DNA from 3 places in the Egicoccus sp. AB-alg2 genome. Region 1 is predicted to be linked to each of the others. Evidence: riboswitches for the same ligand, from Rfam matches in the RefSeq annotation. Region 1 holds a riboswitch; each other region holds the start of a gene.
The links. A riboswitch is a leader RNA that binds a small molecule or an ion and turns the genes downstream of it on or off. The one in region 1 is predicted to bind thiamine pyrophosphate.
Positions count from the first base shown of each region.

Region 2: linked by a shared signal. The riboswitch ahead of thiE (thiamine phosphate synthase) and the one ahead of ACERM0_RS12760 (hypothetical protein) in region 1 are both predicted to bind thiamine pyrophosphate.
Region 3: linked by a shared signal. The riboswitch ahead of ACERM0_RS11785 (thiamine diphosphokinase) and the one ahead of ACERM0_RS12760 (hypothetical protein) in region 1 are both predicted to bind thiamine pyrophosphate.

Region 1 is NZ_JBGUAX010000006.1:100,052-107,261, reverse strand. Features, by position in the region: gene ACERM0_RS12775 (rhodanese-like domain-containing protein) at 1-76, opposite strand, end outside; gene ACERM0_RS12770 (hypothetical protein) at 293-676, shown strand; TPP riboswitch at 783-911, shown strand; gene ACERM0_RS12765 (hypothetical protein) at 917-1,177, opposite strand; gene ACERM0_RS12760 (hypothetical protein) at 1,389-1,898, shown strand; gene ACERM0_RS12755 (dienelactone hydrolase family protein) at 1,945-2,601, shown strand; gene ACERM0_RS12750 (2TM domain-containing protein) at 2,695-2,967, shown strand; gene ACERM0_RS12745 (hypothetical protein) at 2,984-3,697, shown strand; gene zwf (glucose-6-phosphate dehydrogenase) at 3,761-5,161, shown strand; gene pgl (6-phosphogluconolactonase) at 5,165-5,881, shown strand; gene ACERM0_RS12730 (ANTAR domain-containing protein) at 6,006-7,210, shown strand, end outside.
Region 2 is NZ_JBGUAX010000003.1:403,083-410,292, reverse strand. Features, by position in the region: gene ACERM0_RS07130 (BTAD domain-containing putative transcriptional regulator) at 1-1,905, shown strand, start outside; gene ACERM0_RS07125 (trans-aconitate 2-methyltransferase) at 2,023-3,117, shown strand; gene ACERM0_RS07120 (hypothetical protein) at 3,114-4,028, shown strand; TPP riboswitch at 4,050-4,164, shown strand; gene thiE (thiamine phosphate synthase) at 4,154-4,807, shown strand; gene thiO (glycine oxidase ThiO) at 4,804-5,949, shown strand; gene thiS (sulfur carrier protein ThiS) at 5,946-6,146, shown strand; gene ACERM0_RS07100 (thiazole synthase) at 6,180-6,995, shown strand; gene ACERM0_RS07095 (thiamine phosphate synthase) at 6,992-7,210, shown strand, end outside.
Region 3 is NZ_JBGUAX010000005.1:409,254-416,463, forward strand. Features, by position in the region: gene ACERM0_RS11745 (MFS transporter) at 1-917, shown strand, start outside; gene ACERM0_RS11750 (biotin transporter BioY) at 927-1,499, shown strand; gene ACERM0_RS11755 (PspC domain-containing protein) at 1,510-1,701, opposite strand; gene ACERM0_RS11760 (DUF1992 domain-containing protein) at 1,783-2,187, shown strand; gene ACERM0_RS11765 (hypothetical protein) at 2,250-2,792, opposite strand; gene ACERM0_RS11770 (DUF3253 domain-containing protein) at 2,898-3,164, opposite strand; gene ACERM0_RS11775 (AAA family ATPase) at 3,326-4,408, shown strand; gene ACERM0_RS11780 (SDR family oxidoreductase) at 4,446-5,084, opposite strand; TPP riboswitch at 5,179-5,322, shown strand; gene ACERM0_RS11785 (thiamine diphosphokinase) at 5,315-6,019, shown strand; gene ACERM0_RS11790 (thiamine ABC transporter substrate binding subunit) at 6,029-7,153, shown strand.

The DNA.
Region 1 (7,210 bases):
CCGCGGCCACCTGCCCGTCGTGGACGAGGTAGCTGCGGTCACCCAGCGAGGTGGTCTCCAGGGTCACGATGTCCATGTGGGGCCCTCCCGGGCGCGTGCGTGTCTCGAGCGGCGTCGTCGACAACGCCGCAATTGTACGGACAATTCCGCCGAGTGGTTCGGACGTTCGTCAGAGAGGGGCGAGGAGTTCGCCTCTGTCGCGTCCGCGCGTCGTGCCGGACACTCGAACTGGTCGGGACGGACGTTCTCCGTGCACCCGATCGGTTCCTCACCAGGGAAGGAGGCGAGTACGGTGAGACTGGATCGTCGGGACACGATCGCCACCATCCTCGTCACCATCGCCGCGTTGACCTACCTCGGCTACGTCGTTCTCGGCGAACTGCCGCTCGTGCAGGATGCACGGGGCATGGGCGCGGTCGGCATCATCCTCGGCGCGGCTGCCTTCGCCACGCTCGGACTGGACGCGTTCGGTCCGCGGTGGCTGGCTGTCGGCGGCGGCGCACTCACCCTGGCGCTCGGGATCACCGCTGCCGTCCTGGAGACGGGCACGGCTGCCGCCTGGTTCCTGGCCGCCTTCTTCGTCGCTCTGATCGCCATGCTGATCCTCGGACTGGCACGGCACCTCGAGGTGCCGGCCGGCCGCGGCGCGGGACGCCACGCCGGCGGTCACGCCTGAGGCCGCGACACCCACGGCCGCCGCGCGATCCGCGGCGGCCGTCGGCTCGGGACGTCCGCCCCTTGCCGCGGGCCGGTCACCGCGCGAACATCGGGTGAGCGACGTCCGTGTGGTGAGCGGGAACTGGCGCCCCTCCGCCATGAAGCGGAGGCACCCAGCTGAGAGGCCGCTGCGGCGGCGACCGCCACAACCTGATCCGGCCAGTACCGGCGAAGGGACCACCGCACGGGCGTCGCGCCGTCATCCGCCGGTGCGCAGCCGGGCCAGCACCCGGTCGAGGACGTCGGCGTTGTGGTCCTGCTCGCCGGCGCCGGCGGCTTCGTCACGCCACAGCGCCCACAGTTCGTCGTCGTAGTCGCCGGTGCGGACGTGTTCCAGGTCGACGTGGCGGCGCACGAGCATCACGACCTGACCACGATCCATGGTCGGCTGGCCTGCCGCCGTGCGCGCCGGCCCGCCGAGTTCGTCGAGTCCGCCGTTCGCGGATTCGTGCTGCGCCATCGTGCGTCCTCGCCTCGACGTCGGCCCCCGTGGGGGACTCCAGTCTGGGTCGCGGCAGCCGTATCCGGACAGGGACAGGAGGCCTGCCGGCGCTTCGCGAGCCGGGGCCCGAGGGCCCTCCACACACGGGACCGTCCGGCACTGGACCGGGGCGGCGGTCGGACGTATCACGAACCTGAGGGCAACGCTCGATCCAGGCGAGGTGAGGACGATGGGCACCGTCACACGCACCACCCTCACGGTCGTCCTCGGCATCGCGGCGGTCGTGCTCCTGGTCGCACTGTTCGGCCGCGGTGGTGGCGTGGTCACCGCCACACCGGCTGCGGACGGCACGGTGCGCATGGTCATGGAGGAACGCGCGTTCGCGCCGACGGACGTCACGATCGTCGCCGGCCGTCCGGTGACCTTCGAGTTCGTCAACCGTGACGTCGGCAGCCACATGGTGAGCTTCGGACGTGCGGTGGTCGAGGAGGACCAGCGCGCCGTCGGCTTCGGCGAGGACCTGCTGGCCGGCCTCGACGTGGACGTGCGCCCGTCCGTGGACCGAATGGACGTGCAACCGCCCTACCGCGGGACGACGATCATGGTGCAGGGCGGCGAGACGGTCTCGGTGACCTTCACGGTGCCACCGGAACGGCGCGGCGACTGGCAGATCGGCTGCTTCACGTCCCGGGGGTGTGACTACCGCACCGGCATGGCGGCCGCCCTCCACGTCGAGTAGCACGCGCCGGGACCGGCCCCGCGACGCGACCCGGGGGAGATGGGTCATGGCACTCGAGGCGCACACGACGGAGGTCAGCATCCCGGTCGTGGGAGGCGCGCTGTACGGTGACTGGTCCGTGCCCGCGGCACCGGCGGGCGTCGTGGTCTTCGCGCACGGCAGCGGCTCGAGCCGGTTCAGCCGACGCAACCAGCTCGTCGCGGCCGTCCTGCAGCAGGTCGGTTTCGCCACACTGCTCATGGACCTGCTCACACCGGCGGAGGAGGACGTCGACCGGGTCACGCGGGGCTTCCGGTTCGACATCCCGCTGCTCGCCGACCGGGTCGTCGCCAGCATCGACTGGCTGCGCGACGACGAGGTCTTCCGTCCGGGCCGCGTCGGTCTCTTCGGGGCCAGCACCGGCGCGGCGGCGGCGCTGGTCGCCGCCGCGCAGCGTCCGTCCGCCGTGGGTGCCGTCGTCTCGCGCGGGGGACGACCCGACCTGGCCGGACCGGCCCTGCGCCGCGTGCGTGCGCCGACGCTGTTGATCGTCGGCGAACGCGACCGGACGGTGCTGGCGCTCAACCAGCAGGCGCGCGCGGAGATGTCGGCTCCCGTCGAACTCGACGTCGTGGCCGGCGCCACGCACCTGTTCGAGGAACCCGGCGCGCTCGAACGGGTCGCCACGCTGGCCCGGGACCACTTCACGGCCTGGCTCGTCTGATGCCACCCGTCCTCCCACGGCGGGCACGTCGGCCCTGTTCGCGCCCGGCGGCGTGCGCCACGCTGAGATCGTCGGTCGAGGGAGGTGTTCACCATGACCGTCGAGTTCGAGACCCGCGAGCAGGAGTTGCGTGCTCGCGCCATCGCACAGCTGGAGAAGAAGCGCGAGTTCTACGGCCACGCGCTGGTGTTCCTGGTCGTCAACGGCCTGTTGATCCTGACCTGGGCGCTGACCGGCGCAGGCTTCTTCTGGCCGATGTTCCCGCTCGCCGGCTGGGGCATCGGGCTGTTCTTCCACGGGTTGGACGTGTACGGCGGCGAGCCGTCCGAGGACCGCATCCGGACCGAGATGGACCGGCTGCGCTGATGCCGGCCCTCGCGCCGTGACCACCGTCCGGAGCCCGCGCACCCCCGCGGCGGAGCGCCGGGCCGACGTCTGGCGGCGCTGGGTCGCGGCCAACGCCCTGGCGGAACTGGTCGGCCTGAGCCTGGCCGCGGGTGTCGCGATCATGGTGGCGCCCTGGCTGGACGCCGGCGAACCCGCCCCCCTGTTCACCGCCACGGCACTGGTGATCGCCGGCGGTGGCCTCGAGGGGCTGGTGGTCGGGCGCCTGCAGTGGCAGGTGCTGTGCGACCCGCTGCCCGTGCTCGCAGCGGGGCGCTGGGTGGGCGCGACCGTTCTTGGTGCGGTGCTCGCCTGGACGCTCGGGATGCTGCCGTCCACGGCGATGACCCTGCTGGACGGCGGCGGTGGCCAGGCGCCGGCCGCAGCGCCGTTCGGGGCCGCCGTCCAGTACGCGCTGGCCGCGGTGCTCGGTGCGGTGGCCGGCCTGGTGCTCGGCTGGCCCCAGGCGCGGGTCCTGCGGGGCCACGTCCCGCGTGCCGGGCGTTGGCTGCTCGCCAACGCCGTCGCCTGGGCGGTGGCGATGCCGGTGATCTTCCTCGGCATCGACCTGGCATTCGCGCTGCGGACCCTCCCGGCCCGGATCCTCGTCGGCATGCTGACCTGCCTGGCGGCCGGGGCGGTGGCCGGCGCGATCCACGGCCGGTGGCTGGTGCGCATGACCATGGGACACGACGTGCCACGGCGCGCATGAGGGAGCCGAGGCGTCACGCGCCGGGCGACGTATCGTGGTGGCAGCCGAGGGTGGAGGACGTGGGTGACGGACGGCGCTCGACCGAACGACGGGCTGGTCCTGTTCGGCGCGACCGGCGACCTGGCCCGCAAGAAGCTCTTCCCGGCGCTGCTGCGCCTGGCGGAGCAGGGCCGCCTCCCGGACGTCGTGGTCGGCATCGGCCGCTCGGCGTGGGACGTCGAGCAGCTGCGGGCGCACGCACGCAAGGAGCTCGACCTGTCCACTCCGTCGGCGCAGGCCGCCTGGGAACGGCTGTCGGCGGCCCTGCGGTACGTGGCCGGTGAGTACCGGGACCCGGCGACCTACACCGCCCTGTGCGCGGCGCTGGACGGCGCCGAGCGGCCGCTGTTCTACCTCGCCGTACCGCCCAGCGTGTTCACCACGGTGATCGAGGGGCTGGCGGGCGCCGGGCTCTCTGCGCGTGCACGGGTCGTGCTGGAGAAGCCGTTCGGCCGCGACCTCGCGTCCGCCCGGCGGTTGAACGGCTGCGTGCTCGACAACTTCGACGAGTCGCAGGTGTTCCGCATCGACCACTTCCTCGGCAAGGAAGAGGTGCTGGACCTGCTCGTGCTGCGGTTCGCCAACGTGTTCCTGGAGCCGATCTGGAACCGGCAGTACGTCGATCACGTGCAGATCACGATGGCCGAGGACTTCGGCGTCGAGGGCCGTGGCGGCTTCTACGACGAGGTCGGCACGTTGCGCGACGTGGTCCAGAACCACCTGCTCGAGCTGCTGACGCTGCTCGCGATGGAGCCGCCCGCCGGCGCGGACGCGGCCGCGTTCCGTGACGAGCGCTACAAGGTGTTGCGGGCCATGCCCGCGCTCGACCCCGCAACGGTCGTGCGCGGTCAGGTCGAGGGATACCGCGACGAGGCCGGTGTCGACCCGGCGTCGACCACGGAGACGTTCGTGGCCCTGCGCGCCGAGGTCGACAACTGGCGCTGGGCGGGCGTGCCGTTCTTCGTCCGCGCCGGCAAGAACCTGCCGACGACGGTCACCGAGGTGCTCGTGGAGTTCAAGCGACCGCCGCGGCTGTTCTTCGCCCGCGGCGACGGCCCGGCACCGCACCCCAACCACCTGCGGTTCCGAGTCAAGCCCAGCGAGGAGCTGAGCTGGAGCGTGCAGACGAAGGAGCCGGGCGAGGAGCTCTACAGCCGTCCGGTCGACCTCGCCTACACCTACGACCCGCACCGCGACGGCCCACGCGACGAGGCCTACGCGCGCCTGCTCGGTGACGCCCTGGTCGGTGACCAGCGGCTGTTCGCGCGCGCCGACAGCGTCGAGGAGTCGTGGCGGATCGTCGCACCGGTCCTGGAGTCCCCGCCGTCGGTGCAGCCCTACCGGGCAGGGACGTGGGGGCCGCCGGAGGCCGCCGCGCTGCTCGGCGAGGCTCGAGCGTGGCACGACCCGGACCGGGGCGACTGACGCGTGCACGTCGAGGTACGAGACCCCGAGGTACTCCCGGGCGTGGTGGCGGCGACGATCGCGGCGATGCTCCGGGAGGCCGTCGCGGCCCGGGGCGTCGCGACCCTCGCGGTCAGCGGCGGCCGGACGCCGAGCGCGATGCTCGCGGCGCTGGCGGCCGAGGACGTACCGTGGACGAAGGTGTGGCTGCTGCAGGTCGACGAGCGGGTCGCGCCGGCGGGCGACCCGGCCCGAAACCTCGTCGGGTTGCAGGACGCGCTCGTTCGGCACGGCCCCGTGCCAGCAGGGCGCATCCTGGCCATGCCCGTCGACGGGACGTCGACGTCCGAGGAGGCCGCGCGCCGTTACGCGGCGACGCTGCGGGACGTCGCCGGGCGCCCACCCGTGCTGGACATCGTGCAACTGGGCCTGGGCGACGACGGCCACACCGCGTCACTGGTGCCGGACGACCCCGCGTCGGAGGTCACGGATGCCGACGTAGCGGCCACGGAGACCTACCGCGGCCACCGGCGGGTCACCCTGACCCGACCGACCCTCGACCGCGCCCGGCACCGCGTGTGGCTGGTCACCGGCGCCGACAAGGCGGGCGCGGTCGCCCGCCTGTGGGCCGCCGACCCGACGATCCCCGGCGGCCGTATCCGGCGCGAGCACGCGCTGCTCCTCCTCGACCCCGCTGCAGCCCGATTCCTCGCTGCCGATGCGGCAGATGGCCGCGGGTGAGCGTTCTCGCCGGCCCGGCTCGGCGTACCGACTAGAATCTCCCGCAATCCGAGCCTTCCCCGATCGCGGCACCGAAGCCCTTCCGGATGCCGAGGTTCGCGTTGTCCCGAGGAGCACGCAGACCGTGACCGAGACACGGTTCCCGCCCCGTGGCAGCCTGCCCGCCGACGCGGTCACCGCCGACGGCGGCACGTCGGGGCCGTCGGTGGAGGAGCAGCTGGTCCGCAAGCAGGCCGAGGTCGAGCAGTTGTTCTCGGCCATGCGCCACCGCGCCGTCATCGAGCAGGCCAAGGGTGTGCTGATGGGCTGGCTCGGTGTGGACGCCGAGCGCGCCTTCGGTCACCTGGTCGGCTACTCGCAGCGCAACAACCGCCGCCTGAGCGAGGCCGCCGCCGCGCTGGTCGCCTACGCCAGGGAACGGCGGCCAGCGTCCGACGAGGCCGCAGCCCTGCCCGACGACCGGCAGCTGTTCGCGGAGGCGTCCCAGCGCCGCCTGCAGGAGCTGCTGGGGGACTCGGCGATCGCCGCGGCGCCGGACCTCGAGCACCTGTTGCGGGAGGTCCGTGCCACGTTGGAGCCGCCGCCCGACGGCATGCTGCTGGGGGCGCTCGAGCCCGACGGCGCGGTCCGGGTGCTCGTCACCTTCGGCTATCCGGCCAGCACGATCTCCGGCTGGGAACGGATACCACCCCGCGCGGACGTGCCGATCGCCGACGCCGCCACCACGGGCCGGGCGCTGTTCTTCGCCGACCGTGACGAGCGGATCGCCGCCTACCCCGGCTCGCGCCACCTGCCGGCCGAGCACACGTCCATGGCCTGTGTGCCCGTCGTCCTCGCTGGCCGCAGCCTCGGCGTGCTCGGCCTCACCTGGGGGACGCCGCTGACCTTCGACGCAGAGCGCCGTCGGGTCCTCCAACAGCTGGGGGAGCGCTGCTCACGGCCGCTCGCCGACCACCTCCGCCACCTCGACGCACACGACGTGGCCCTGCCCGGGCTCACGGTCGACCCGGGTCGTGATCGGTGGTTGCAGGCCGCGTTCGACCAGATTCCCAGCCCGATCGCCGTGCTGGACCCGGTGCTCGACGACGCCGCCGACCTGATCGACGTGATGGTCGTGCACCTGAATCCCGCGTCCACCCGGCACCTCGACGACCCCACCCTGCCGATCGGGCGCAGCCTGCTGGACCTGTCGCCGTGGGTCGGCAACGACGTGCTGTGGTCGGCCCTGCGTACCGTGCTGGCAGACGGGATCCCGCAGAGGCTGCCGCGCTACGACGTCCAGGTCAACATCGAGGGGCGCCGTGACGTGGTGCTGCACGACCTGGGGAT
Region 2 (7,210 bases), on a different contig from region 1:
ATGGACGCCGGGCCGTCCGGCGGCGCCGACCCGCTGACGCAGGCCGTCGAGGTCCTCGCCCGCCACCGCGGCCTGGTCGTGCTGGACAACTGCGAGCACGTCCTGGACACGGTGGCCACCGTCGTCGGCACCGTCCTGCGGCGCCGCACCGACGTCCGGCTGCTCGCGACCAGCCGGCAGCGCCTGGACGTGGACGGCGAGGTGGTGCGGCGACTGGAGCCGCTGCCCGTGCCGGCGACCGACGACGCGTCGGAGGCGGATGCGGGCGTCGCGCTCTTCCTCGACCGGGTCGCCCGCGCCGGTGGTCCGCCGGTGGCGGTGCGCGACGCGGCCGCCGTCGTCGGGGCGGTCGACGGCCTGCCGCTGGCGATCGAACTGGCGGCTGCCCGTGCCGCCGCACTCCCGGTCGGCACGCTGCTGGCCCGCCTGCGGACCCACCTCGACGTGCTCGACCGTCCGGGCGGCCGCGGCGCGCTACGGCACCGCACCGTCCGCGGCGTCGTCGACTGGTCCTACGACCTGCTGCCCGAGGTCGACCAGCGGCTGTTCCGCCACCTGGGCGTCTTCTCCGCCACGTTCGGCCTGCAGGACGTCCGGGCCGTGTGCGGCGAGCCGGGCACGGACGGGTACGCGACCGCCGCCGCGCTCGGCCGCCTGGTGGAGTGCTCGCTGGTGGTGCGGGTCGGCGACGAGCGCTACCGCCTGCTGGAACCGGTGCGGCTGGACGCGTGGGACCGGCTACGGCGCGACCCCCAGGCACCGATGGTGTTCGCACGACAGACCGCGGCCGTGCTCGACCTCGTCCGCCGCTCCGACCAGGCCGTGAACACCGCGGCGGAGACGGAGGCGCTACGCGACCTGGTGCTCGCGCTGCCGGATCTGCGGGCCGTCCACCGGCGGGCGCTCGCGGCCGGCGACGGCGCCACCCTGGCCGAGATGACCGGGATGGTGCACCGGGCCGCCTACGTCCTCGCGCGGGCCGACCTGCTGGACTGGGGTCGCGACGTGCTGGACCGCGACGACGTGACGTCGCCGTCGCTGCGTACCCGCGTCCAGGCCTGCGCCATCGCCGCCGCGATGATCGCCGGACGCACCGAGGAGGCCCAACGGCTGGCCGCACCGCTGCGCGACGGCCCCTTCGCCGGGCCCGAGGCCACGACGCTCACGGAGATGCTCGGCGACCTGTGCATCACCACCGGGGACCTGGACGGCGGGCTGGCGCTGTACGCCACCAACCTGGAGCTCGCCCGCGCACAGCAGCATCCCGGGCTGATGGCGCTGGCATTGGTCGGCACCTCGCTGGCACACGGCTACCAGGAGCGCAGCGGCGAGGCGGTCCGCGCCGCCGAGGAGGCGGTCGCACTCGCGGAGCGCAGCGGCGCCCCGAGCACCCGCGCCATGGCCCACTACGCGCTCGGTGAGGCGCTCGCGGACGTCGCGCCCGACCGGGCGCTGGAGGCGCTCGACACGGCGCTGCAGGTGGCCGCCGCGGGCGGCGCCCGCTTCGCCGAAGGGGTGGCGCGGCTGGCCGATGTCGCCGTCCGCGGCCGCCACGGCGAGCCAGGAGACGCCCTCCGGCGCCACCGCGACGCCCTCACCATGTGGCTGGAGGCGGGCGCCGACGCGTTCCTGGCCACGGGGCTGCGCAACCTCGTGGTCCTGTTCGCCCGCATCGCGGCGGACGCCGACGCCGTCGAACTGGCCGCGGCGCTGGAGCGGCTCGTCACCCGGCCCTCGTTCGGCTCGGAGGCCCGGCGGATCGGTTCGGCGCTGGAGGCCGCCCGGGCGCGGCTGGGATCCGCCGAGGTGGCGGCCGCCCGTCGCGCGGGCGACACCCACCCCGACATCGCGGCGCTGACCGTGTCGTGCCTGGCACGCATCGACGCGCTGGCCGCGAGACGCTGAGGACCGGCACACGCGTGCACGCGCCGTCATGCGGCGTGCACGCGACGTGCAAGGCCTGTCGGCCACGGTGCGGGTGCCGGCCGGAACGCCGGCCCGCCCACGACCCTGGAGTCCGCCGTGTCCACCTCGATCACGACCCCCGTCTCCGTCGACGAGCGCCTGCTCGCCGACGCCGTCGCGGCCATGGAGCTCGCCAGCGTGTCCCTCGGCCTCGAGCTCGGCCTCTACCGCGCTCTGCACGAGCAGGGCCCGGCCACGGCCGAGGAACTGGCCGACCGCGCCGACGTCGCGCCCCGCTACGCCCGCGAGTGGCTCGAGCAGCAGACCGCCGCCGGCTGGCTGCGCTGCCCGAACCCGGACGAGGCCGCCGAGGTGCGGCGCTTCTCCCTGCCGGCGGTCGCGGCCGCCGTCCTGCTCGAGCCCGACAGCGGGATCCACCTCGGCCCCCTGGTGCACATCGTGCGCGCGTCGGTCGGCGTCTTCGACCGCCTGCTGCCGGCCTACCGCACCGGTACGGGCATCCCGTACGCCGACTACGGAACGGGCGTCCGGCAGGGGCTCGCCGCGCTGAACGGCCCGACCTTCGACACCCAGCTGGCGGCATGGATCGCCGCGCTGCCCGACGTCGACCGGCGGCTGCGGGAGGGCGCCGCACCGCGCGTCCTCGACCTCGGCTGCGGCGTGGGCCGCTCCACGCTGGCGCTGGCACGCGCCTACCCACGCGCGGTCGTCCACGGCATCGACCTCGACGCGGCCTCGGTCCGCGAGGCCGAGGCCGCCGCGTCCGCCGCCGGGCTCGCCCACCGCGTCACGTTCCGCGTCGCCGACGCGGCCGAACTGGCCAGCGAGGGACGCTACGACCTCGTGACGGTGCTGGAGGCGCTGCACGACATGGGCGATCCGGTCGGTGCGTTGCGGGCCGTGCGGCCGCTGCTGGCCGAGCACGGCGTCGTCTACGTCGCCGACGAGCGGGTGGCGGACACGTTCGGCGAGGACGCCGACCTCGTCGAGCGGCTCACCTACGGCTTCAGCATCCTGCACTGCCTGCCGGCCACGTTGGCCGAGGACCCGGTTGTCGCCAACGGCACGGCGCTGCGCGCGACGACGCTGCGGGCGTGGGCCCGGCAGGCCGGTTACCGCGACGCGGTCGACCTCGGCGTCGACGACCCCTTCTGGCGCCACTACCGCCTCGATCCGGAGCCCGTGGCATGAACCGCACCTCCGACGCCACGACCGTCGCCGTCCCCGCGACGTCCCCCGCCCCGGCCGGCACGGTCACCACGCCGTTGCCGCCGGTGCGGCCGGTCGCCGGCAGGGACCCGGCCGGTCACCTCGCCACCGGGTGGGAACCCCACCGCCCGGTGCAGGACGGCCTCGTGCGCCGGTTCGTGCACGCCTACGCGTCCTCGTTCGCGGCCGTGGTGCAGGCGCACGGCGGCCGGGTCGTGCAACGCGACGGCTACGTGGTGCACGACCTCGGCCGGCCCGCGGCCACGTACGGCGGCGTGTCGCTGCTCGCACCGCTGCCGCACGGCGAGCACCGCCGTGTGCTCGCCGCGATCGAGGCCGACCTCGTCCCCGGCGGCACCGGCGACGTGCTGCTGTGGAGCGCGTGGCCGACGCCCGACCTGTCGGCGGACGGGTGGCGGCTGCAGGGCCATCCGCCACTGCTGCTGCGACCGACCGGCGAGGCGGAACCTCCACCACCGGCCTGGCTGCGGATCGAGCGGGTGTCCGACCGTCGGCGCCTCGCGGACTGGGAGCGCGTCGCCGTCGAGGGCTACCCCTTCACCGACGTGCAGCCCTGGCGGCCCGGCGTCCTGGCCGCACCCGCGCTGCTGGACGACCCGCGTTTCCATGCCTGGGTCGGCTACGACGGCGACGAACCGGTCACGATCGGCACCTCGTACGTCGCGCACGGCGTGCACGTGTTCGCGCTCGGCGTCACGCGGCCGAGCCACCGCGGTCGGGGGGCCTGGGAGGCGATGGCACGCCGGCGGCTGGGCACGTTCCCGCGCCTGCCCGTGATGTCGCTCTTCTCCGACTTCAGCCGCGGACCGGCCGAGCGGCTGGGGTTCCTGCCGCTGTCGCGCTGGACCCTGTGGGGCCGTGCACGGAGGTGAACCGCTCGCTACGGTCGGGAACGCAGACGCCGAGGGAGCCCTCCGAACCGCAGGGCTGAGATCGCGCCGGGCGGGCGCGCTACCTCGGAACCTGATCCGGGTCATGCCGGCGGAGGGAGTGCGTCGTGCGGGAGACCACCGTCCCGTCGCTTCACGTCATCACCGACGACCGTCCCGGTCGCGAGGTGCTCGCGACCGTGGCGTCGGCGCTGTCCGCCGGGGCCCCGTGCGTGCAGGTGCGCCGCAAGCGCGGCCGCGACCGGGACCGGCTCGCGTTCGCCGTCAGGGTGGTCCGGGACTGCCACGCGGCCGGGGCGCGCTGCATCGTCAACGACCGCGTCGATCTCGCGCTGGTCGCGGATGCCGACGGCGTCCACCTCGGCGCCGACGACCTGCCGGTCGCCGCGGCACGCGCCCTCGCGGACGCCGTCGCCGGGCCGGGCTTCCTCGTCGGCGGCACCGCGCGCGACCCGGACACCGCCCGGGCGCTGGTCACCGACGGCTGCGACTACCTCGGCGTCGGCCCGGTCCACGCCACGCACACGAAGGACGGCCTCCCGCCGCCGCTCGGCCACGATGGGTTGCGGCGCGTCACGGCCGCCGTCGACGTCCCGGTCGTCGCGATCGCCGGCATCACCGCGGCGCGCGTACCGGACGTGCTGGCCGCAGGTGCCCACGGCATCGCCGTCGTCGGCGCCGTCTCGGACGCTGCCGACGCGGCGGCGGCGACCCGCGACCTGCTCGACGCACTCGCCGGCACGACGGCGGGGCGGTCATGACACGGCAGGACGTCCTGGTCGTCGGCGGCGGCCTGATCGGACTGAGCATCGCCTGGCGGGCCGCCCTGGCCGGGCGACGCGTCACCGTCGTCGACGACCGGCCCGGTGAAGGCGCCTCCGGCGTCGCGGCCGGCATGCTGGCACCGGTGACCGAGGCGGCCTACGGCGAGCAGGCCCTGCTCGCCCTGACGGTCGCGTCGGCACGCCGCTGGCCGACCTTTGCCGCCGACCTCGAGGCCGCCGCCGACACGTCCGTCGACCACCGTCAGGAACCCACCCTGCTGGTCGGCCACGACCGCGACGACGTCACCAGCATCGAGGAGCTCGCCGCGTTCCAGCGCGACCTCGGCCTGGACGTCGAGCGCCTGACCGCTCGCGCCTGTCGGCAGGTCGAGCCGCTGCTGCACCCGCGCGTCCGCGGCGGCGTGCTCGCCCGCGACGACCACCGCGTGGACGCCCAGCGCGTCGTGTCGGCACTGCTGACGGCGTGCGCCGCCGCCGGCGTGGACGTCGACCGCCGCCGTGCGGTGCACCTGGAGCACGACGGCCGCCGTGTCGAGGGCGTCACGCTCGACGACGGCACGCGACTGGCCTCGACGACGGTGGTCCTGGCCGCCGGCACGTGGTCGGCGGACCTGGCCGGCATCCCGGACGCGGCCCGCCCCCCGGTCCGCCCGGTCAAGGGCCAGCTGCTGGTGCTGCGGGCGGACGACCCACTGGCCCTGCGGCCAACCGTGACGGTCCGCGCGCTGGTCCGCGGCCGGCCCGTCTACCTGGTGCCCCGCGAGGACGGCCGGCTGGTCGTCGGCGCCACCCAGGAGGAACGCGGCTTCGACACGACCGTCACCGCCGGTGCCGTCCGCCAACTCCTCGACGACGCCGTGGAGGTGCTGCCGGTCGTCGACGAGCTGACCGTCGAGGACGTCCGTGCCGGGCTGCGGCCCGGCACGCCCGACAACCGCCCGCTCGTCGGGCCGACCGGGCTGGACGGGTTGCTCGTGGCCACGGGACACCACCGTCACGGCGCCCTGCTCGCCCCGCTGACCGCGGACGTGGTCGTCGCCCACCTCGACGGGGGCGACCCGGGCGTCGACCCCGCGGTCCTCGACCCCCGCCGTTTCGCCGCCGAGGTCATCGTATGAACGTCCACGTCAACGGCCACACCCGCACGCTGACGCCCGGGACCACGCTGGGGCAGCTCGTCGACGGACAGGTCCCCGATCGACGCGGCGTCGCCGTCGCGGTCGACGGCGAGGTGGTGCCCCGCCGCGACTGGGACGCCACCGCCCTGGACGACGGCGCACACATCGAACTGGTGGGCGCCGTCCAGGGCGGCTGAGCGACCCCTGACCACCCGTCCGCGGAGGAGCGCATGACCGACCCACTGACCGACCCACTGACCGACCCGCTGGCCATCGGCCGCACCAGCCTGTCGTCGCGGCTGATCCTCGGCACGGGCGGCGCCAGCAGCCTCGACGTGCTCCAGCGGGCCATCCTGGCGTCGGGCACGGAGCTGGTGACCGTCGCCCTGCGCCGTGTCACCGACCACGGCCCCGGCTCGCTGCTGGAGGTGCTGCGCCGCACGGGGGTCGCGGTGCTGCCCAACACCGCCGGCTGCCGGACCGCCGCGGAGGCCGTGATGCTGGCCCGCCTCGGCCGTGACGCGTTCGAGACGGACCGGGTGAAGCTGGAGGTGATCGGTGACGAGCGCACGCTCCTGCCGGATCCCGTCGAACTGCTCGACGCCGCGGAGACGCTCGTCGACGACGGCTTCGAGGTGTTCGCCTACACCAACGACGACCCTGTCACGGCCGTGCGGCTGGCCGACGTCGGATGCGTGGCCGTGATGCCGCTGGGCTCGCCGATCGGCAGCGGCATGGGGATCGTCAACCCGTACAACCTGGCGCTGGTCCGGGAGCAGGTCGAGGTACCGGTGATCCTGGACGCCGGCATCGGGACGGCGTCGGACGCGGCACTCGCGATGGAGCTCGGCTGCGACGCGGTGCTGCTCGCGTCGGCCGTCACCCGCGCACAGGACCCTCAGGCGATGGCCGCGGCCATGCGCCACGCCGTGGCAGCCGGCTGGCTGGCGCGGCGGGCCGGCCGCATTCCCCGCCGCCGGCTGGCGCTGGCCTCGACCAGCGACGTCGGCCGGCCCGACCTCGCCGCGGTGGGAGACCCCACGTGAGCACGACGCTCCCGGCCGCCCGCCCCACCCCCGTGGCCGTGCCGCGGCTGCTCGTGCTGAGCGACCGCGGGCAGGCGGCCGCCGCCGGGAGTGATCTGGTCGGCCACGCCCGTGCCGTCGGGGAGGCCGGCGCGGACGCGCTGGTGCTGCGCGAGAAGGACCTGCCGCGCGCCGAGCGCCGCCGACTGGCCGAGGCGGTCGCCTCGGCCCTGGCC
Region 3 (7,210 bases), on a different contig from region 1:
CGGCGATGCAGGCGCTGATCCCCTCGCTCGTCCGGCGGGCGGAGCTGCCCAGCGCCGTCGCGCTCAACTCGGTGCCCTTCACGATCGCCCGCGCGTCGGGCCCAGCCCTGGGCGCGGTGCTGGTGACCGCGGCGCACCCTGCGGCGGCGTTCGCGATCGCCGCCGCGAGCAACCTGCTCTTCGCCATCGTCATCGTCGCGGTGCGGATCCGCGAGGTCGCCCGCACACGGCCCCGCGACACCTCGGTCCGCGGAGGCCTGCGCCACGTGCGGGCCGACTCCGTGCTGTTGGCACTGCTGGCCGGTGCAGCGACCGTCGGCATCGGCACCGACCCCGTCATCACCCTGACGCCGTCGCTGGCGGACGAGCTGGGCGCCGGCGAGCGGCTGGTGGGCGCACTGGCGTCGTCGTTCGGCGTCGGCGCGGCCATCGGCTTCGTCGTACTCGGCCGCGCCCGGCGCGTGCTCGGGCTGCCGCGGCTGGGCACGACGGGCCTGCTGCTGCTCGCCGCCGGGTTCGCGGCCCTGGCCTGGAGCGGCACGGCCTGGGTGGCGCTGAGCTGCCTCGTGGTCGCCGGCGCGGGCAATGACCTTCTCGCTGACGGCGCTCACCACGCTCATCCAGCAGCGCGTCCCCGAGGAGCTGCGGGGACGGGTCATGGCGCTGTGGTCGGTGGCCTTCCTGGGCACCCGTCCGCTGGCGGCGGCCGTCAACGGCGCCGTCGCCGACGCGACCTCGGTGCGGGTGGCACTGCTCGTGGTCGTGCTGGTCGTGCTGGTCGGCGCCTGGTTCGCCCGGCCGGCACGTGTGCGCTGGGCGGGGTGAACGCCGCCCGAGGGACACCCCGTGATGACACCCGACTATCGGCGACCGCCGGCGGGCGCCTAGATTCCGCGCCGACCGGTCGTCCCCCGTGAGGTGTCCTCGTGTCCAGCGCCGCCTATCCGCACCATCGTGTCCTGACCGACGTGCTGCCCGGCGAGCGCGTCCGCGACGTCGTGCTGTCGGTCGGCTTCGCCGTCGCGATCGCCGTGTCGGCACAGCTCTTCTTCTACCTGCCCGGGAACCCGGTGCCGGTGACGGGCCAGACCTTCGCCGTCCTGGTGGGTGCGATCGTGCTGGGCCGCACGCGCGCCGCGGCCGGCGCCCTGCTCTACCTCGCGGTCGGTGCCGCCGGCGTCCCGTGGTTCACGGCCGCCGGCCCCCACACGCTGGGCTACATCGTCGGCTTCGTCGTCGCGGCCGCGGTCGTCGGCGCGATGGTCCGCCGGCTGGGCTCGCGCACGCCGCTGCAGGTGATCGGCGCCATGGCGGTCGGCAACCTGCTGATCTGGGCCTTCGGCGCCGCCGGGCTCGCGCTGGTGCTCGGTCTGTCCGCCACGGAGGCCGTCGCCACCGGCGTCGTCCCGTTCCTGTTCGGGGACGCGGTCAAGCTGCTCGCGGCGGCCGCGGCCGTCCCGGCGGCGTGGAAGCTGGTCGACCGGGTCGAGCGCCGCTGAGCCACGGGGCTCAACGTCGCTTGGGCATCACCAGCCACAGCACCAGGTAGGCGAGCTCGCTGGCACCCGTGATCGCGAAGATCACGAACAGCAGACGGACGAGCCCGGTGCTGAAGCCGTAGTGCTGCGCGATCCCCGAGCAGACCCCGGCGATCAGCCGCCCGTCGCCGCGTCCTGGTCGGTCGAGCCGCTTGCTGGCCATGGGCTGCTCCTCGTCGCGTTTCGCGGTCGCTCCGTCGCGTGCCACCCTGCCAGGGGATCGCCGACGGCGAATGGGGACACCGTGACCGAACGCAAGCCCTCCGGCATGAGTTGGGAGTCGTGGATCGAGCGGCAGATCCGCGAGGCGCAGGAACGCGGCGAGTTCGAGGGCCTGCCCGGTGCCGGCCGCCCGATCGCCGACCTGCACGCGCCACGCGACGAGAACTGGTGGATCAAGAAGAAGCTCGAGCGTGAGCGCATCGCCGCGCTACCGCCCGCGCTGGCCATCCGCCACGAACGCGACGAAGCCATGCAGCGCGTCACCGAGGCCCGCTCCGAGGCGCAGGTGCGCACCATCGTCGAGGCACTGAACGCGCGTATCCGCCGCGTGAACGCGACCGTGACCAGCGGACCGTCGACGTCGATCGGCGTGCTGGACGTCGATGCCGTGGTCGCCGCGTGGCGACGCGGCCGCGACGGCGGCTGAGCGGGGAACGGCACGGCGTCCGGCAGAGCGCGGCTGGTGGGGTGTGCCGTGACCGCTTCCGTTCAGCCGAACCACACCCAGACGCTCACGAGTCCGGCGCCCACCCCAGCGACGAGGGTGGTCAGCCACCAGCGCCGGCCGCGGGCCGACACCTGACGTTCGGCGAGGTAGCTGGCCACGCCCCCACCGATCCCGGCCGGGACGGTCGTCGCGACCGAGTCACGAAGGCCGGTTGCGGTGAGGTCGGGCAGTGAGCCGCCGAAGAAGAACAGCCACAGCGGGACGAGGCCTGCGAGCACGCCGACACCGATGACCGGTACGAGGGCGCCCTGCAGTTGCGGTGGCGCGAATCTCGACAACAGCCATCGCGCGCCGGAGGCGAAGAGCGTCAGCCCGCCGACCAGGAGGGTGATCGGGAACGCGAAGAGCAGGATCGAGCCGACGGGCCAGTCCGGGTCGGCGGCGAGAATCAGCACGATGGCCAGGATGCTGACGGTCAGCGTCGCGCCGAACCAGCGGAGGATCCATCGGCCCCAGGGATCGAGCGGGTTCGAGGTGTGGTCGCGATCGAACCGCGGGTGGAAGTCGCTCGGCGCGCCAGCCATCGGTCGTCGTCCCCCACATCGCGACGTCGCCATCGTTGCATGCGCCGTGCCCGTCAGGTGGTGAAGCGGGCGTGCCGGAATGGCTTCCCGGTGCGGCGGGGGACGTCAGGGGCCGGGAGCAGACACCCTGCGCCGGATGCGGATCGGCCCTCGCGCCTGCGCCGCGTCGACCACGACCCCACCCTGCGTGACGTCCACCTCACCGGCGGCGGCGAGCCGCGCAGCGGCCAGTCGGGCGGGCCCCATCAACTGGCGCCAGTCGTCCTCGCCCACCCGGCGAGCCGCCTCGGACGGGCAGATGCTCGCGCCGTCGGCCCGGGCAGCGAGCAGTGCACGGATGGCGCCCTCGAGCCGGTCCTCCACATCGGTCACGGTCGCTCCTTCGAGTCCACGCCCCCCCCGCCCGCGGGACCAGGACGGGGACGTCAGGGGTTCGGTCGCGGCCGAAGACGCAGATGCCGCGCCCCGGGACCCACAAAGGTATGCTCCGATCATACCTTTTCGGTACTTTCGCGTGATACCCGGAGCGTGGCGTGGAGCTCTCCCCGTTCGACTACACCGGCCCGCTGCCGCCCGAGCTCGTGCGCGGCCGCGACGACCTGCTCGTCGACCTCACCGAACGGGCCACGGCCCGCTCGCCCACCGCGCTGCTCGGACCCCGCCGCTACGGCAAGACCAGCGTGCTGCAACGCCTCGCGGCCGACCTCACGGAATCCGCGGTCGTCACCATCGACCTGATGCCCGCGCAGACCCCCAACGACGTCGCCCGCGCCCTTTCCGCTGCGCTGCTCGACACCGACGCCGACGTCGCCCGCAACGCCACCGAGGTGTCCGCCACCCTCGGCTTCAACCTCGTCGGGCTGCGCGGCCAGGTCACCTCGACCCGCCCTGCCGACCGACCCGACCCCGCAGCCGCCTACGCCAACCTCGTCGACACCCTCGTCCGGACCGCGTTGCGTCGCCCGACCGTCATCATCTTCGACGAGTTCCAGCAGATCGCGACCGTCCCCAACGGCACCGCGGTGCTCCGCGCCGCGCTCCAGCACCACTACAAGGACATCGGCCTGCTGTTCGCCGGGTCCGCGCCATCGGCGATGCGCGGCATCTTCTCCAACCACGCCCAGCCGTTCCTCCACCAGGCACAGATCGTCGAGATCGGGCCGCTCGACCTGCCCGCCACCCAGCACATCGTGAACGACGGGTTCACCACGACCGGCCGCACCCCCGGAGCGGTCGCGTCGCTCATCCACCAGTTCACCCGCGGCCACCCGCTTCGCACCATGCAAGCCGCCCACGTCGCCTGGCTGCACGCCACCAACGCCCCCGCCGACACCACCTGGGGCGCGGCACTCGCGACCATCCGGAAGTCCGCCCGCCCCGAGGTCTCGGCCGTCTACGAGCAACTGCCCGACACCCACCAGCGGACGCTGCGGGTCGTCGCCCACCGCCGTTCCGCGCTCGGCGTCGCCGGCGAACTGGTCAACCTCAGCAAGGGCAGCGCCCAGGGCGCCCACCGCAGCCTGCTCGACCACGGCCACCTCGTCGACGTGGACGGCAGCCTGCACGTCACCGACCCGTTCCTCGCGGACTGGCTGGTCGAGACCCACCCGCTCTGACCACCCGCCGGCGTGTTGCTGCGAGCTCCGACGAGGGTCAGCCGCCCAGCGCGTCGGCGATCGGCGTGTCACCGGTGGCGATCTCGTAGGTCTGTCCGATGGTGGCCGGCGCGGCAAGGCACACGGCGATGGTCGCCGCCACGTCCTCACGTGGGATCTTGTCGCCCCGGGACACCGAGGTGGTGATCCGGCCGGTGCCGGGGTCGTCGGTCAGTCCGACCGGCCGCAGGATCGTGTGGTCCAGACCGCTGTCGGCCAGCGCGGCGTCGGCGCGGCCCTTGGCCCGCAGGTAGACGTCGAACACCTCGTCACCCGGGTGGTCGGCATCGGCGTTGACCGAGCTGACCATCACGTAGCGCGACACGCCGGCCTGCCGCGCCGCGTCGACGAGCTTGACGGCGCCGCCGTAGTCGACGGACTCCTTGCGCGGAGCGCCGCTGCCCGGGCCGGCCCCGGCCGCGAACACGACCGCGTCCACCTCGCCGACGGCCTCGGCGAGGGCGGCCGCGTCGGCTTCCTCGAGATCGCACAGCACCGGCTGGGCACCCGCGTCGCGCAGGTCGTCGAAGTGCTCCTCCTTGCGGACGATGGAGCGGACCTCGTCGCCACGCCGGGCCAGGATGCGGGCCAGGTGCAGGGCGATCTTGCCGTGGCCTCCGGCGATGGCGACACGCATGGACGTTCCTCGTTCGATTCGGCGTCGCAGGGACGGGATCGACGCTACCGAGCGGATAGGCTGGCTCGTGTCGGCGGCACCTGGCCGCTCGACACGACGACACCCGGGGAGCTCGGGACAGCCGGGCTGAGAGGGTGGCCGCCTCACCGCCGCGCACCTGCGCGGCGGTGGAGGGCGTCACCGACCCGTGGAACCTGAGCCGGGTAATGCCGGCGGAGGGAGGTGCGACGATGCTGCCCGGACCCTCGGTCCCGTTCCCGGACGCCGCGACCCCGGACATCGCGCCGGAGATCGTGGTGCTGGTCGGTGGCGACCCGGTCCTGCACGACCGGGTCCCGCAGCTGCCGCAGCGGGCGTTCGTCATCGCCGCGGACTCGGGGCTGCACCTCGCCCACGAGTTCGGTCTGCCGGTCCACCTCGTCGTCGGCGACCTCGACTCGGTCCGGCCCGAGCGCCTCGCCGCGGCCCGGGCCGCCGGGGTCCCGGTCCACCAGCACCCGGTGGACAAGGACGAGACCGACCTGGCCATCGCGCTGGATGCGGCCACCCGGTTCGCGCCGGCGCGGGTCACCCTGCTGGGCGGCCACGGCGGACGCCTCGACCACCTGCTCGGCAACGCCCTCGTGCTCGCCGCCGAGGCGTATCGCGAGCTGACGCTGACCGCCCTGGTCGCGTCGGCCACGATCACGGTGGTCCGCGGCGAACGCGAACTTCGTGGGCAGCCGGGCGACTACGTCAGCCTGCTCCCGGCCCACGGCCCGGCGCGGGGGATCACCACGTCGGGCTTGCGGTTCCCGCTCTCGGACGAGGACCTCCCGGCCGGGTCGACGCGCGGCATCAGCAACCAGTTCCTGTCCGATCGCGCCACCGTGCGGTTGACCGACGGCGTCCTGCTCGCCGTCCAACCCGGTGAGCGCGGTCCCGACCACGCCTGAGGAGTACCCATGCGCACCCGTCTGCGCGCCGTCGCAGGTGGCCTGGCCCTGGCCCTGCTGCTCGCGGCCTGTGGGGAGGCGGCCGACGAGTCCGCCGGCCCTGACGAGCCCGAGCCCACGGAGGACGAGACCGGCCCCGACGACATGTCGCCACCCGAGGACCTGCCCGACCAGGTGACCATCACGCTGGTCACCCACGACTCGTTCGACGTCGAGGAGGAGGTGCTCGCCAGGTTCTCCACGGAGACCGGTATCAACGTGGACATCGTGCCGGGCGGGGATGCCGGCTCGACCGTGAACCAGGCCATCCTCACCCGCGACGCCCCGCTGGGCGACGTGCTGTTCGGCGTCGACAACACGTTCCTGTCCCGCGCCCTGGACGAAGAGATCTTCGTCCCCTACGAGTCGCCCGCGCTGGCCGGGGTCGACCCGCAGTTCCTGCTCGACGACCAGCACCGGGTCACCCCGGTCGACTTCGGCGACGTGTGCCTCAACTACGACCGCGCCTGGTTCGAGGAGAACGACGTCGAGGTACCCGACGACCTCCAGGACCTGACCGACGAGGCCTACACCGGGCTGCTCACCGTGATGAACCCCGCCACCTCCTCCCCCGGCCTGGCGTTCCTGCTGGCGAGCGTCGAACGGTTCGGCGAGGACGGCTACCTCGACTTCTGGGAGGCGTTGGCGGACAACGACGTGCTGGTCACCGACGGCTGGTCCGAGGCCTACTACGACGAGTTCAGCGCCACCGGTGACGGCGAGCGCCCGCTGGTCGTGTCGTACGCCTCCAGCCCGCCGGCCGAGGTCTACTTCGCCGACCCGCCACCCGACGAGCCGCCGACCGGCGTCATCGAGGCGTCGTGCTTCCGGCAGGTCGAGTTCGCCGGGATCCTGCAGGGCACGGAGCACGAGGCGGAAGCGCGCCTGCTCGTCGACTTCCTGCTGTCCGAGGCCTTCCAGGAGACCCTGCCGCTGACCATGTTCGTCTTCCCGGTGGTCGAGGACACGCCGCTGCCGGAGGTGTTCGAACAGCACGCCGTCGTCCCCGACGAGCCGCTGCAGCTCGACCCGGAGGAGATCGGCGCGGGACGCGAGGAATGGATCGACGCCTGGACGCGCACGGTCCTGCGGTGAGCGTCGATCAGCGGCCCCCTCGCGGCGCGGGCGACGTCCGTGCCGCGGGGCGCGCCG